Regions from separate parts of the Citrobacter sp. Igbk 17 genome, predicted to be linked through region 2. Evidence: predicted binding sites of a transcription regulator. Region 2 holds the regulator's gene; each other region holds the start of a gene.

Region 1 (3,132 bases), on a different contig from region 2:
CCGGGATACTATCAGCAGAGTTCGCCAGGCCCGTTGCGATGCCTTGTTGTTGCGTATAGCCGACAAAATCATCAACGCGGTTTTCAGTCCACTGGTAGCGGATACCGCCGCTAAGCGTAAAGATGTCATTAATGTCGTAGCTGTTTTGCAGGAAAGGCGCAAAGTTGGTGATGCTGTAACCGGGATAGCGCCCGGTGGTGTAGGCCGTTCGGTTATCCATACCGCCGGAGGGGAGAGAATAAGCCAGATCGAAGAATTCTTGATTGGAATAGAATGTTTCGTGATCGGCGTCGATCCCCCATGTCAGCTCCCAGTTTTCCATCAGCTGGCTGTTGAGGGTGATTTTGGCACCAAACTGGTCAGTATCCTGTTGTGATGCGGAGAAACTGGTGACCTTACCTTTGCTCAGCGTAGGGAAAGGATAGAATTTGAGTGATTCGTCACGGTAATAGATCTGGCTGACCAGATTCTGGCCGAAGAAATTGGCATCGGAATATTGCAGACTGATCAGATGCCGTTCCGTGCCGGGGATTCGGTCGGAATTGAGACCGCTGCTGGTAGTAGCGTTACCGGTTCCCGTCACGGCGGACATGTTCTCGCCGAGATTCAGTCCGTAGTCGTCATCGCCCTGGCTTTTGTAGTACTGCGTAACCAACTGCAGCTGGCGGTCGTCATCAAGCTCAATCGTCCCGGTACCCATCAGGTCCAGGCGATCGGAATGCTGCAGCCCGGTTTGGGTATTATCGAGCATTAAGGCATCGTGGTTGGCATCATACCAACCACCAAATCGTTGATAAGCGACAGACATGCGTCCGGATGCGCGGTCGGTTCCTCCGCTAACTGCGGCGGCAACCCGTTCGTCATGATCGTTACTGTTGTTGAATCCGCTTTTGCTGCCCAGCTCGAGTTCAACTTCACGCTCAGGCTGACCTTTTTTGGTGACGATGTTGATCAAACCACCGGTACTTCCGCCGCCGTACAGCGATGTTGCCCCGGAGATGACTTCAATGTGTGCAATATTAAACGGATCAATGGAGTCGAGCTGACGGCTGTCAGTGCGGGAAGAGTTGAGACGAACACCGTCAATAAGCACAACGATGGCGCGACCACGCATGTTCATCCCGTAGTTGGTCCGTCCCTGGCTGCTGACGTCGATTCCGGGGACCAACTGAGCAAGAACATCCTTAAACTCTTTCCCCCCCTGAACCTGCTGTTCAATCTCTCTACCTTCGATAACCCATGTAGTTTGTGCCATTTGAGACACGGTACGTTGACTACGGTTGGCGCTGACGATGAGATCTTCTTCTTCTGCTGCCATTGCCGGTAGGGTTAAAGACAGTAACAGAGGATTGAGCACCCAGAGATGCTTATTCATTTGTATTCCTTATAAAATTTGTTGGTCTGTTTTTATTTTTACGGCGATAGAAACCGATCGTTACATTATGAAACAGGTATTAAGGCAAATGCGAATATTGCTAATAATGATTGACATTATCAATATATTTTACAAAAGAAATGCATTAACCTAATGAAAACAATAAAGAATGTAGGGATTAAGAAGTGCCGTTTCTACCGGGAGCAGCGTAAGCTCCCGGTGATGACATTAAGACGTGGGTCGTGTTGAAAGGGTTAATCTTTAATCAGTTCAGGCCACAATCGTAACGTGGTGTGCGCGATTTGCATCAGTTTTTCGAATGTGGCTCCTTCGCGGGCGCTGATCGACATACCCTGCAAAATACAGTTCAGATATTCAGCCAACTTTTGTACATCGCAGTGTGTCGGTATTTCGCCCTTTTCTTGTCGTTGATGCAGAAACTGAGCCAGCGTCTGCTCCTGCATGGCGTGACGGGATTTAACCGTGTGCGCAATGTCCCGGGAGGAGGCGGCCAGCGTGGCGGATGTGTTAATCATAAAGCATCCCGCAGGCGTGTCTTTACTGGTGAAGCAGGTCGCTATGGCAGTGAAATAGTCCTCGAGTGCGGATTCGAGGTTTTTTTCTTCACAAAACAGTTGGGCTTCGTGTTTTGCCGCGAAGCGACTGATATAGCGGTCCAGTACGGCACGAAACAGTCCTTCCTTATTGGTAAATTCTGCATACAGCGTCGGCGCTTTTGCCCCGGTTGCTTCTACGAGATCGGCGAGCGATGTCGCTTCATATCCGTGCTGCCAGAAGAGTGTCATGGCCTTATCAAGCGCGGCTTCCCTGTCGAACACTTTTGGTCGGCCACGGCTTTTTTTTGCACAACTTGTCGTTTCAGTTGTCATGGTGCCGTTGTACCTGGTTGGGTTTATTGAATAACCATTATAAAAATAATCGTGCAGACACTCCAGTGCATTCACGATAAAAATAATTCAATGCTATTGATATGAAAAATAAGGCCTTTATGTTTTAAATAACAATCGTTATAAAAAAATGTTGACGTGTGACCTGGATCACATCTATGATTTACCTATCGATCGTTAAGTTAATCGCTTACGGCATACATTCATCTGCTAAAGGTCACTATCATGAAAAACGTAAAAACTCTTTTTGTCGCTGCTGTCCTGAGCTCACTTTCATTTGCAAGCTTTGCCGCTGTTGAAGTTCAGGCTACACCTGCAGGCCAACAGAAAGTCGGTATTATCTCTGCCAACGCCGGGACTAACTTAGGTTCTCTGGAAGATCAACTGGCACAGAAAGCCGATGAAATGGGTGCGAAGTCATTCCGTATTACTTCTGTTACCGGTCCTAACACCCTTCACGGGACTGCAGTTATCTACAAATAAGTTGTAAACCCTCGCATGCCACTGCGAATTCAATAAAAAACCCCCGCGGGAACAAACCGGCGGGGGTTTTTTTATAACCTGAATTTACAGCGTTTGTGCGGGAACATCGTGGTGGCGTGTCACGTCTACCGGCATGCCTGAGCGTAGCTCCATTGCATGCTCCATTACAGCGGCGTCTGTCTGTGCCGCATTTTTAAAGCTCTGCATTGATGAATTCAACACGATTGGCAGTAACTGCGGGTCGTCATTAATCTTTTCTGACAGCGGTTGGTGTACTTCAACCAGGCGCATACCGTTAGGTTCAACGGAGGCTTTAATCGGCGTGTTGATGATGTTCACTTTGGTTCCCGGCGTAACCTGACGGAA
Region 2 (3,132 bases):
ATGCGTTCTGCACCTGCCAGTGCTGCCACGAACTTGCCATTATGCAGTTCAAGTGCCTGGACTGGTGTGTTATAGCGGATTTGCACCCCCAGTTTTTCTGCGCTGCGATAATAGGCGTTTACGAGTGCTTTTCCTCCGCCCATAAAGAAGGCATTCGTTCGCGCGACATGCAAAGCGCCAGAAAGTGGCGGTTGAAAGTTAACGCCGTGCTGGCGCATCCAGTCGCGGCATTGGGAAGAGGTACGGATCACCAGCCGAGCCAGTGCTTCGTTGGTATTACCTTCCGTTACACGCCAGAGGTCCTGCCAGAATTCCTCTTCGGGATAGCTCTCCACCAGTACATCCTGTGGCGCATCATGCATACAGCGTAAATTACGCGTGTGTTGGGAGTTCCCTCCGCGCCATTCACGCGGGGCCGCCTCAAGCAGCAATACCGAAGCGCCTTGCTCCCTGGCGGTTAAAGCGGCACATAGTGCTGCATTGCCGCCGCCAATCACCAGAACATCAACCATCGCAGACTCCATTACCACTTAACCAATTGTTAAGTTTGTAATTAAAATGTATACGAGTAAGTTGTGGGGACGCTATGACGTGATGCTAAACAGCCCTTTAATTATTGTAAAGGGTAGCACCTGGCCAGCGTCCAGATTCCACCAGTTGATGCATCACTTTGGTGAGTACCACACGGGCAGCGAGGCCTGCTGGGGTGAGTTCATCGTCAGAAAGGCTGACCAAAAAGTTGGGGCGGCTAAGTATGGGATTATGGATGCCGACCACTCTTAATGTCTCTTTATCGAGATGGGAAATTGCCGCGCCAGGCTGAAGTGTTGCACCAATTCCGCTGCGAACGGCGTGCATCAGTAGCGTCAGGCCGTCAATTTCTGTGGCGATCTCAATGTTCAGCGCATGCTCCTGGCTGATAGCATCCAGTCTGCCGCGCAGACCATGTCCTGGGCTTGGCATTATCAATGGAATATTAACCAGTTCGGCAGGGGCGATAGTGTCATCCGCAATACCTGCCAGCAAGTTATGAGTACCAATCAAAAATAACTGTTCCTCAAGAATTGCTCTGGCGCTCCAGCGCAGGATTTTTTCCTTCTGAAAGACCACGGCCAAATCAATTTGACGGGTATTAATCATTCGTTCCAGATTGCCAGAGAGACTTTCCACTACATGCAGGCGGACATCGGCATAGCTTTCCCGCATAGCGTTGATGAAAGGCATCCCGAGAACGGAAGCGGTGCTGGGTGCCATGCCGACGCTGACGTGCCCGGAAAGTCTGGCTTCCCGTGCCGCAAGGATGGCATCGTCTGCGTGGCGTAATGCCAGTTGTGCCTGAGAGTAAAAGGCCAGTCCAGCGCTGGTGGGCGTCACGCCACGAGAAGTCCGTTGCAGCAGACGTATGGCGAGTTCGTTTTCCAGGCGGGTCATTTGCTGACTGAGCGCCGAAACACCGATATTGAGGTCGAGCGCTGCGCTACCCATGCTGCCGGTTTCTACAATGCGCACAAAATAGCGTAACTGGCGAAGTTCCATTTCGACTCTCCGATGAAGGCAATTGATTTTTACATTAAAGCAACACAGGAGCGGTGGGAAGGGGAAAGGGGCAGGTAACGCCCATAAAAAAAGCCAACCGTAAGGTTGGCTTTTCAGAAAGCATCACATTATTTGGCGTCGTGCGCATGATCATCTTCGCGGCAATCGCCTTCAGCGCAGTGACCGTAAAGATAGAGGCTATGGTTAGTTAAACGAATACCATGTTTAGCCGCAATCTCACGTTGACGCGCTTCGATGGAGTCATCGCTGAATTCGACCACTTTGCCGCAGTCAAGGCAAATCAGGTGATCGTGATGATGTTGCTGGGTCAGTTCGAAGACGGATTTACCACCTTCAAAATTATGGCGGGTCACGATACCGGCATCATCAAATTGGTTCAGCACGCGATATACTGTCGCCAGACCAATTTCTTCACCCATGTCGATCAGGCGTTTGTATAAGTCTTCCGCACTGACGTGATGGTTATCCGGTTCCTGAAGAACTTCCAGAATCTTTAAACGAGGAAGCGTTACTTTCAGGCCAGCCTTCTTTAATGCGGTATTGTTGTCAGTCATGCGGAATCTGTCCTGTAGCTAAACGGTTCACTTCATTAACAGAAGTGACAGAAATTGCACTTGAGATAATGCGTATCATTATAGAACTGCCATGCCTAAATGAAAACTGCAAGTCTCTGGCAAATATTGTTAATCAAAACGTGGTATCACCAACAAACACACTGTGCAATACCCGATTGGCATCCAGCCATTGTACAGGGTCAGGCGAAAAAGTTACAAATTTGTAGCAATTATTTTGATTGGTTTTATCTATTGATGCGGCGCAGATGAATATCTACGCCGCACGAAATCAGGCATTGATGATTTCGTCGAGGTGCAGCTCTTCAGCGATCTGCTTAACCCATTTTTCTACGCGCTCAGCGGTCAGTTCCGGCTGGCGATCTTCATCGATAGCCAGACCCACAAAGTGGTCGTCATCTGCCAGGCCTTTGGACGCTTCAAAATGGTAACCCGCCGTTGGCCAGTGGCCGACGATGGTAGCGCCGCGCGGCTCGATGATGTCGCGGATGGTGCCTAACGCATCACAGAAATATTCTGCGTAATCTTCCTGGTCGCCACAGCCGAACAATGCCACCAGTTTACCGTTAAAATCAATGTCTTCCAGAGTAGGGAAGAAGTCATCCCAGTCGCACTGCGCTTCACCGTAGTACCAGGTTGGGATGCCGAGCAGCAGAATGTCATACCCTTCCAGGTCTTCTTTGCTGCTTTTTGCAATGTCATGTACATCGGCAACGTCTTTACCAAGCTGTTTTTGAATCATTTTTGCGATATTTTCGGTATTACCGGTGTCGCTGCCGAAAAAGATGCCAGTGATTGCCATGAGTAAAATAACCTCTTGAAACTTATTGAAATGGTGGTGGCGCATTGCCCACGGATAAGGGCAATCATAGCAGAACAGTCCGGCATGCGGAAACAGCAAACACGCGGGACTGCACTCTGTGCTACACGATTTATGATTTAGAGCAGAAATTCAGACTATGCCTGACCGCGCAATGCGGTGAGTTGGTTCATCAGCATCTCT
Region 3 (3,132 bases), on a different contig from region 2:
CTCACGACGTGTGGGTCCGCCAGCGCGGCAAAATCGTGTTGCCAGAGCGCGGAGATAATATCTTGAATGACTACCATGGACTTTCCTGTGGAACAGCGTTTATAAGTGGATTGTACTCCTGAATTGTCCGGGATGCCTTGATCCCGGACGCAACAATTGCAGACTTTTCCACCAGAAGTGTCTGCATATATGTCCATCTGCGGCAATGTTACTCGATTCGGGTAAATCCTGCGGCTAAATCGGCAATCAGATCGTCAACATTTTCTAAACCGATGTGTAAACGGATGAGCGTGCCGCTGAAATCCACTTTGCCTTGTGGACGGATTGCTGCGATATGTTCCGGTTGGTTCGCCAGAATCAGTGATTCAAAACCGCCCCAGGAATAGGCCATGCTGAACAGGCTGAAGTGATCCAGGTACGCAGACAGTTCTTCATTATTTAGCTTCTTATTCAGAACAAATGAGAACAGGCCGCTGCTACCGGTAAAGTCGCGTTTCCAGAACTCGTGTCCCTTGCTGCCGGGAAGTGCCGGGTGATTCACACGGGCAACCTGCGGATGGTCAGCCAGCCACTCAGCAACTTTCAAACTGCTTTCATGGTGTTGGCGCAGGCGAACGCTTAACGTCCGCAATCCGCGACTGGTCATATAGGCAGTATCGGCATCCAGCATTTGTCCCATCAGATAGGCGTTTTCACGCAGTTGATCCCAGCAACGGGCATTAGATACCGCTGTCCCAACCATGCCGTCAGAATGACCAATCAGATATTTCGTCCCTGCCTGAATTGAGATATCGATATCGAAATCCAGCGCGTTGAACAACACGCCCGCAGCCCAGGTGTTATCAATCATGATGACAGCGTCAGGCACTACGCTTCTGACTGCGGCAACAATGGCTGGAACATCATGAACTTCCATGGTGACAGAACCTGGAGACTCAAGAAAAACGACTTTAGTGTTCGGCTGTATATGCTTCACAATATCCGCACCGACCAGCGGATCGAACCAGCCGGTTGTCACGCCAAGCTTGCCCAGTACCTTAGTGCAGAAATCCTGGCTGGGTTCATAGGCGGTGTTTGTCATCAGCACATGATCGCCTTGTTCAACAAAGGCAAGGATGGTGTTGGCAACGGCTGCTGCCCCGCAAGGGAACAGGGCGCAGCCCGCGCCGCCTTCCAGTTCACACATCGCTTCCTGCAGTGAGAAATGCGTCAGCGTGCCGCGACGGCCATAGAAAAGGGCACCGTTTGCGCGGTTATGCGTCGCCTGTTTTTTCGCCTCAACGGTGTCGAATACCAGTGAAGACGCGCGCTGGATCACGCTATTTACCGAACCCAGCGTGTATTTTTTACTACGCCCGGCGTGAACGAGTTTGGTCTCAAGCTGCTTATCTGCCATGTTGTATTACCTGTTTTTATACGTCTGGATGTCTAAAATAGCATGAATCTCATCTGCCGCGTCCTGCAGAATAGCCATAAAGTACAAAATATTCTCAAATCGATTTCTGGTGACTTTTTTACTGCGTGAGCGCAAGGAAAAGAAACCAAAGGTGCGGCACTATGTAAATAGTAATGAGAACGACTATCAATTCGACGTCGTTTTGATATGATTACGCTCAGATTTTGTGATTTGCGTCCTGGAGATACAGAGTGGGTAATAATTTGATGCAGACGGACCTTTCCGTCTGGGGTATGTATCAGCACGCCGATATCGTGGTTAAGTGCGTGATGATTGGGCTGATTTTGGCGTCAGTGGTCACCTGGGCTATCTTCTTTAGTAAGAGCCTTGAGTTCTTTACGCAGAAGCGCCGTCTTAAGCGTGAACAGCAAATGCTGGCAGATGCCCGCTCTTTAGAAATGGCAAGTGAGATTGCCGCTGGATTCGATGCCAAAAGCCTGGGTTCTCTGCTGATTAATGAAGCGCAGAATGAACTTGAACTGTCAGAAGGCAGTGATGACAACGAAGGAATCAAAGAGCGTACCGGTTTTCGTCTGGAACGTCGCGTTGCCGCAGTTGGCCGTCAGATGGGGCGGGGTAATGGATACCTGGCAACCATCGGGGCTATCTCTCCATTTGTCGGGTTGTTCGGTACAGTATGGGGTATCATGAATAGCTTCATCGGTATCGCACAAACCCAAACCACCAACCTGGCTGTTGTTGCTCCAGGTATTGCAGAAGCACTGTTAGCGACCGCGATCGGTCTGGTTGCGGCAATCCCTGCGGTTGTTATCTACAACATTTTTGCTCGTCAGATTGGCAGCTATAAAGCGATGCTGGGCGATGTCGCGGCGCAGGTGCTGTTGCTGCAAAGCCGTGACCTGGACCTGAGTGCAAGCGCGTCTGCACACCCGGTACGTGCTGCGCAGAAATTACGTGTAGGGTAATGTTCCATGGCAATGAGCTTTAATGAAAACCTGGACGATAACGGTGAAATGCATGACATCAACGTGACGCCGTTTATCGACGTCATGTTGGTATTGTTGATTATCTTTATGGTGGCAGCGCCACTGGCAACCGTAGATGTGAAGGTGAATCTCCCTGCATCCACCAGTACGCCGCAACCGCGTCCGGAAAAACCGGTTTATCTGTCAGTAAAAGCCGATAACACCATGTTTATTGGTAACGATCAGGTTACCGATGAGACGATGATTAACGAGCTAAATGCGTTAACTGAAGGCAAGAAAGACACCACTATCTTCTTCCGGGCAGATAAAACCGTTGACTACGAAACCATGATGAAGGTTATGGATACGTTGCATCAGGCGGGCTACCTGAAGATTGGTTTGGTCGGTGAAGAGACCGTCAAAGCCAAATAATCGTTGTTGCCGGGTGCAGGTTTGACCGTACCCGGCAAGTTTCTCCTGATATCTCCCGTGCAAGTCTTTTACCTTATCTGTTCTCGTCCAACGCAACCGTAGTGATTTTTGTGGGCTCGTAGTTCCCTTCGGATAGCTTACGGGTCAGGCGCAGTGTGGCTGTTTCACGTGCAAGCAGATGCTGGTATGTGCTTTCCAGACGGGCCATGATTTTGTCCCGTAATTCTGGCTGCTGAGCGATGATGGCCTCGATAGTGGCACCGTAAATCTCTTCTTTGGCTTGCAGTGCGTAGATTTCATGACGATTTTGCCATTTCA
Region 4 (3,132 bases), on a different contig from region 2:
TTACCCCCGGTTGCACTGCTGGAAAAATTCCCCGCTACTGAAAATGCCGCAAATACGGTTGCGCATGCCCGTAAGGCGATTCATAAAATTCTGAAAGGGAATGACGATCGCCTGTTGGTTGTTATTGGACCGTGCTCAATTCATGATCCGGCTGCCGCTAAAGAGTATGCCGCACGTCTTCTGGCGCTGCGCGAAGAGCTGAAAGGCGAGCTTGAAATCGTCATGCGCGTTTACTTTGAAAAACCGCGTACCACTGTCGGCTGGAAAGGGCTTATCAACGATCCACATATGGACAACAGCTTCCAGATCAACGATGGCCTGCGCATCGCACGTAAATTGCTGCTGGATATCAACGACAGCGGATTGCCGGCTGCGGGTGAGTTTCTGGATATGATCACCCCGCAATATCTTGCGGATCTGATGAGCTGGGGCGCAATTGGCGCGCGTACCACTGAGTCTCAGGTGCACCGTGAGCTGGCGTCTGGTCTTTCCTGTCCGGTTGGTTTTAAAAACGGTACCGATGGCACCATCAAAGTTGCCATTGATGCCATTAACGCCGCAGGCGCACCACACTGCTTCCTGTCCGTGACCAAATGGGGTCACTCCGCCATTGTGAATACCAGTGGTAACGGCGATTGTCATATCATTCTGCGTGGTGGCAAAGAGCCGAACTACAGCGCCCAGCACGTCGCAGACGTAAAAGAAGGTCTGGTCAAAGCGGGTCTGTCTCCGCAGGTGATGATCGACTTTAGCCATGCCAACTCCAGCAAGCAGTTCAAAAAGCAGATGGATGTAGCCAGCGATGTTTGTGGACAGGTTGCCGGCGGCGAGAAAGCCATTATTGGTGTGATGATCGAAAGCCATCTGGTCGAAGGTAATCAGAACCCGGATAGCGGTGAACCGCTGACTTACGGTAAGAGCATCACTGATGCCTGCATTGGTTGGGAAGATACCGATGCGGTACTGCGCCAACTGGCGGATGCGGTTAAAGCGCGTCGCGGGTAAAAAACTTATCCGGGCTACGCTCGGTAGGCCGGATAAGGCAACGCAGCCATCCGGCAATAAAAAAAGCGTGGAGCATTCCACGCTTTTTTCGTTTGAACCGGGATGAAAATTACTTCGCTTTACCCTGGTTGGCTACCGCTGCGGCTTTTGCTGCGATCTCGTCAGCGTTACCCAGATAGTAATGTTTGATCGGCTTGAAATTTTCGTCGAACTCATACACCAGCGGTACACCCGTCGGGATGTTCAGTTCAAGAATTTCATCTTCACCCATATTATCCAGGTATTTCACCAGCGCACGCAGGGAGTTACCGTGAGCGGCAATAATGACGCGCTCACCGCTTTTCATGCGCGGCAGAATGGTTTCATTCCAGTAAGGGATAACGCGATCGATAGTCAGCGCCAGGCTTTCGGTGACCGGAAGTTCTTTGTCCGTCAGTTTGGCATAACGCGGATCGTGACCCGGATAGCGCTCGTCATCTTTAGTCAGTTCCGGCGGGGTTACCGCAAAACCACGACGCCATTGCTTAACCTGCTCGTCACCATATTTCTCAGCGGTTTCGGCTTTGTTCAGCCCCTGTAGCGCACCGTAATGACGTTCGTTCAGTTTCCAGGATTTCTCAACGGGCAGCCAGGCCTGATCCAGTTCGTCCAGGACATTCCACAGGGTGTGGATGGCACGTTTCAGCACAGAGGTATAAGCAAAATCGAAGCTGTAGCCTTCCTCTTTCAGCAGTTTACCTGCCGCCTTTGCTTCGCCCACGCCTTTCTCAGACAGGTCAACATCATACCAACCGGTAAAACGGTTTTCGTTGTTCCACTGACTTTCACCGTGACGTACCAGAACCAGCTTAGTTACAGCCATACACTCACTCCTATGAATCATATTGAATGATAATAATTATCATTATATTGCCGTAATGCACCAGCGGCAATGCTTACGCATAACCATAGCGAAAATAGCGGCGCAGTGTAAGGTTCTTGTGAACTCAAGGTTGCGATTTTGTCTTTGAGTGGTGTGGTTTTGAGCGGATCCCGAGAGGGAATAAATGACGAGCCGGGTATCAGCTCGTCACGGTAAACTGTCAGGCAGGAATAAACCGGTATTCGGTCAGGCTGGTGTACTCTTCACCCGGTCGCAGAAAGCAATCTGGTTGCGGCCATTCTGGATGATTTGGGCTGTCAGGCAGAAATTCACTTTCCAGCGCCAGTCCTTGCCAGTCGGCATAGACTTCAGGTCCACGGGAGGGCGTGCCGCCGAGGAAGTTACCGGAATAGAACTGCAATGCCGGGGCAGAGGTGTATACCTCCATTTGCAGTTTTTCATCCTGGGACCAAACTATAGCGACCGGTTTGCGGGCATCGCCTTGCGCCTGCAACAAGAAAGCGTGGTCGTAACCTTTCACCTTGCGCTGATCGTCATCGGCCAGAAATTCGCTGTCGATGCGTTTAGGTGCCCGGAAATCGAACGAGGTGCCAGCCACGGGTTTCAGTCCGTCATGCGGGATACCCATTTCATCAACCGGCAGGTACGTATCGGCCAGAATCTGCAACGTATGCTGACGGATATCCGTTTTGTCGCCGTCAAGATTGAAATAAACGTGATTCGTCAAATTTACCGGGCAGGGCTTATCCACCGTCGCACGGTAGGTAATCGAAATACGGTTATCATCGGTCAGGCGATATTGCGCGGTGGCGCAGAGGTGACCCGGAAAACCCTGGTCGCCATCGTCAGAGGTTAAGGCAAACAGCACCTGACGATCATTTTGATCCACTATCTGCCAGCGGCGTTTATCGAAACCGTCCGGCCCACCATGCAACTGGTTGTCACCCTGGCTTGGCAGTAACGCAACGGTTTCACCGGCATAGGTATAACGGCTGTCTGCGATACGGTTAGCATAGCGGCCGATGGATGCGCCTAAAAATGCGGCCTGTTGTGGGTATTGCTCCGGGCTGGCGCAGCCGAGTAATGCTTCTCGCACGCTACCATCGCTAAGCGGGATACGGGCAGAAAGCAGCGTCGCGCCCCAGTCCATCAGCGTGACTACCATCCCCGCGTCATTACGCAGGGTGAGCAGGCGAAACGGTTGGCCGTCGGGCGCCATTACGGGAATTTCGTTTAGCACTGTC

What was found. The regulator Fur, encoded in region 2, represses iron uptake genes when iron is present. The targets are predictions, from matches to a motif close to ATAATAATGAGAACNACTATCAA.
Region 1: a site for Fur is predicted at 1,476-1,498, ahead of NNO08_RS16600 (TonB-dependent siderophore receptor). Genes of this name have one in related genera too.
Region 3: a site for Fur is predicted at 1,564-1,586, ahead of exbB (tol-pal system-associated acyl-CoA thioesterase). Genes of this name have one in related genera too.
Region 4: a site for Fur is predicted at 1,894-1,916, ahead of gpmA (2,3-diphosphoglycerate-dependent phosphoglycerate mutase). Genes of this name have one in related genera too.

Annotation. Positions count from the first base shown of each region.
Region 1 is NZ_JANEWI010000029.1:39,139-42,270, forward strand. Features, by position in the region: gene NNO08_RS16600 (TonB-dependent siderophore receptor) at 1-1,375, opposite strand, end outside; gene comR (TetR family copper-responsive transcriptional repressor ComR) at 1,630-2,265, opposite strand; gene bhsA (multiple stress resistance protein BhsA) at 2,509-2,766, shown strand; gene ldtC (L,D-transpeptidase LdtC) at 2,851-3,132, opposite strand, start outside.
Region 2 is NZ_JANEWI010000016.1:51,003-54,134, reverse strand. Features, by position in the region: gene tcuA (FAD-dependent tricarballylate dehydrogenase TcuA) at 1-512, opposite strand, end outside; gene tcuR (tricarballylate utilization LysR family transcriptional regulator TcuR) at 610-1,536, opposite strand; gene fur (ferric iron uptake transcriptional regulator) at 1,665-2,111, opposite strand; gene NNO08_RS11525 (ryhB-regulated fur leader peptide) at 2,104-2,190, opposite strand; gene fldA (flavodoxin FldA) at 2,401-2,931, opposite strand; gene ybfE (LexA regulated protein) at 3,087-3,132, opposite strand, start outside.
Region 3 is NZ_JANEWI010000014.1:18,017-21,148, reverse strand. Features, by position in the region: gene yghB (DedA family general envelope maintenance protein YghB) at 1-77, opposite strand, end outside; gene metC (cystathionine beta-lyase) at 209-1,396, opposite strand; gene exbB (tol-pal system-associated acyl-CoA thioesterase) at 1,648-2,382, shown strand; gene exbD (TonB system transport protein ExbD) at 2,389-2,814, shown strand; gene NNO08_RS10395 (hypothetical protein) at 2,888-3,132, opposite strand, start outside.
Region 4 is NZ_JANEWI010000009.1:13,865-16,996, forward strand. Features, by position in the region: gene aroG (3-deoxy-7-phosphoheptulonate synthase AroG) at 1-1,005, shown strand, start outside; gene gpmA (2,3-diphosphoglycerate-dependent phosphoglycerate mutase) at 1,115-1,867, opposite strand; gene galM (galactose-1-epimerase) at 2,088-3,128, opposite strand; gene galK (galactokinase) at 3,122-3,132, opposite strand, start outside.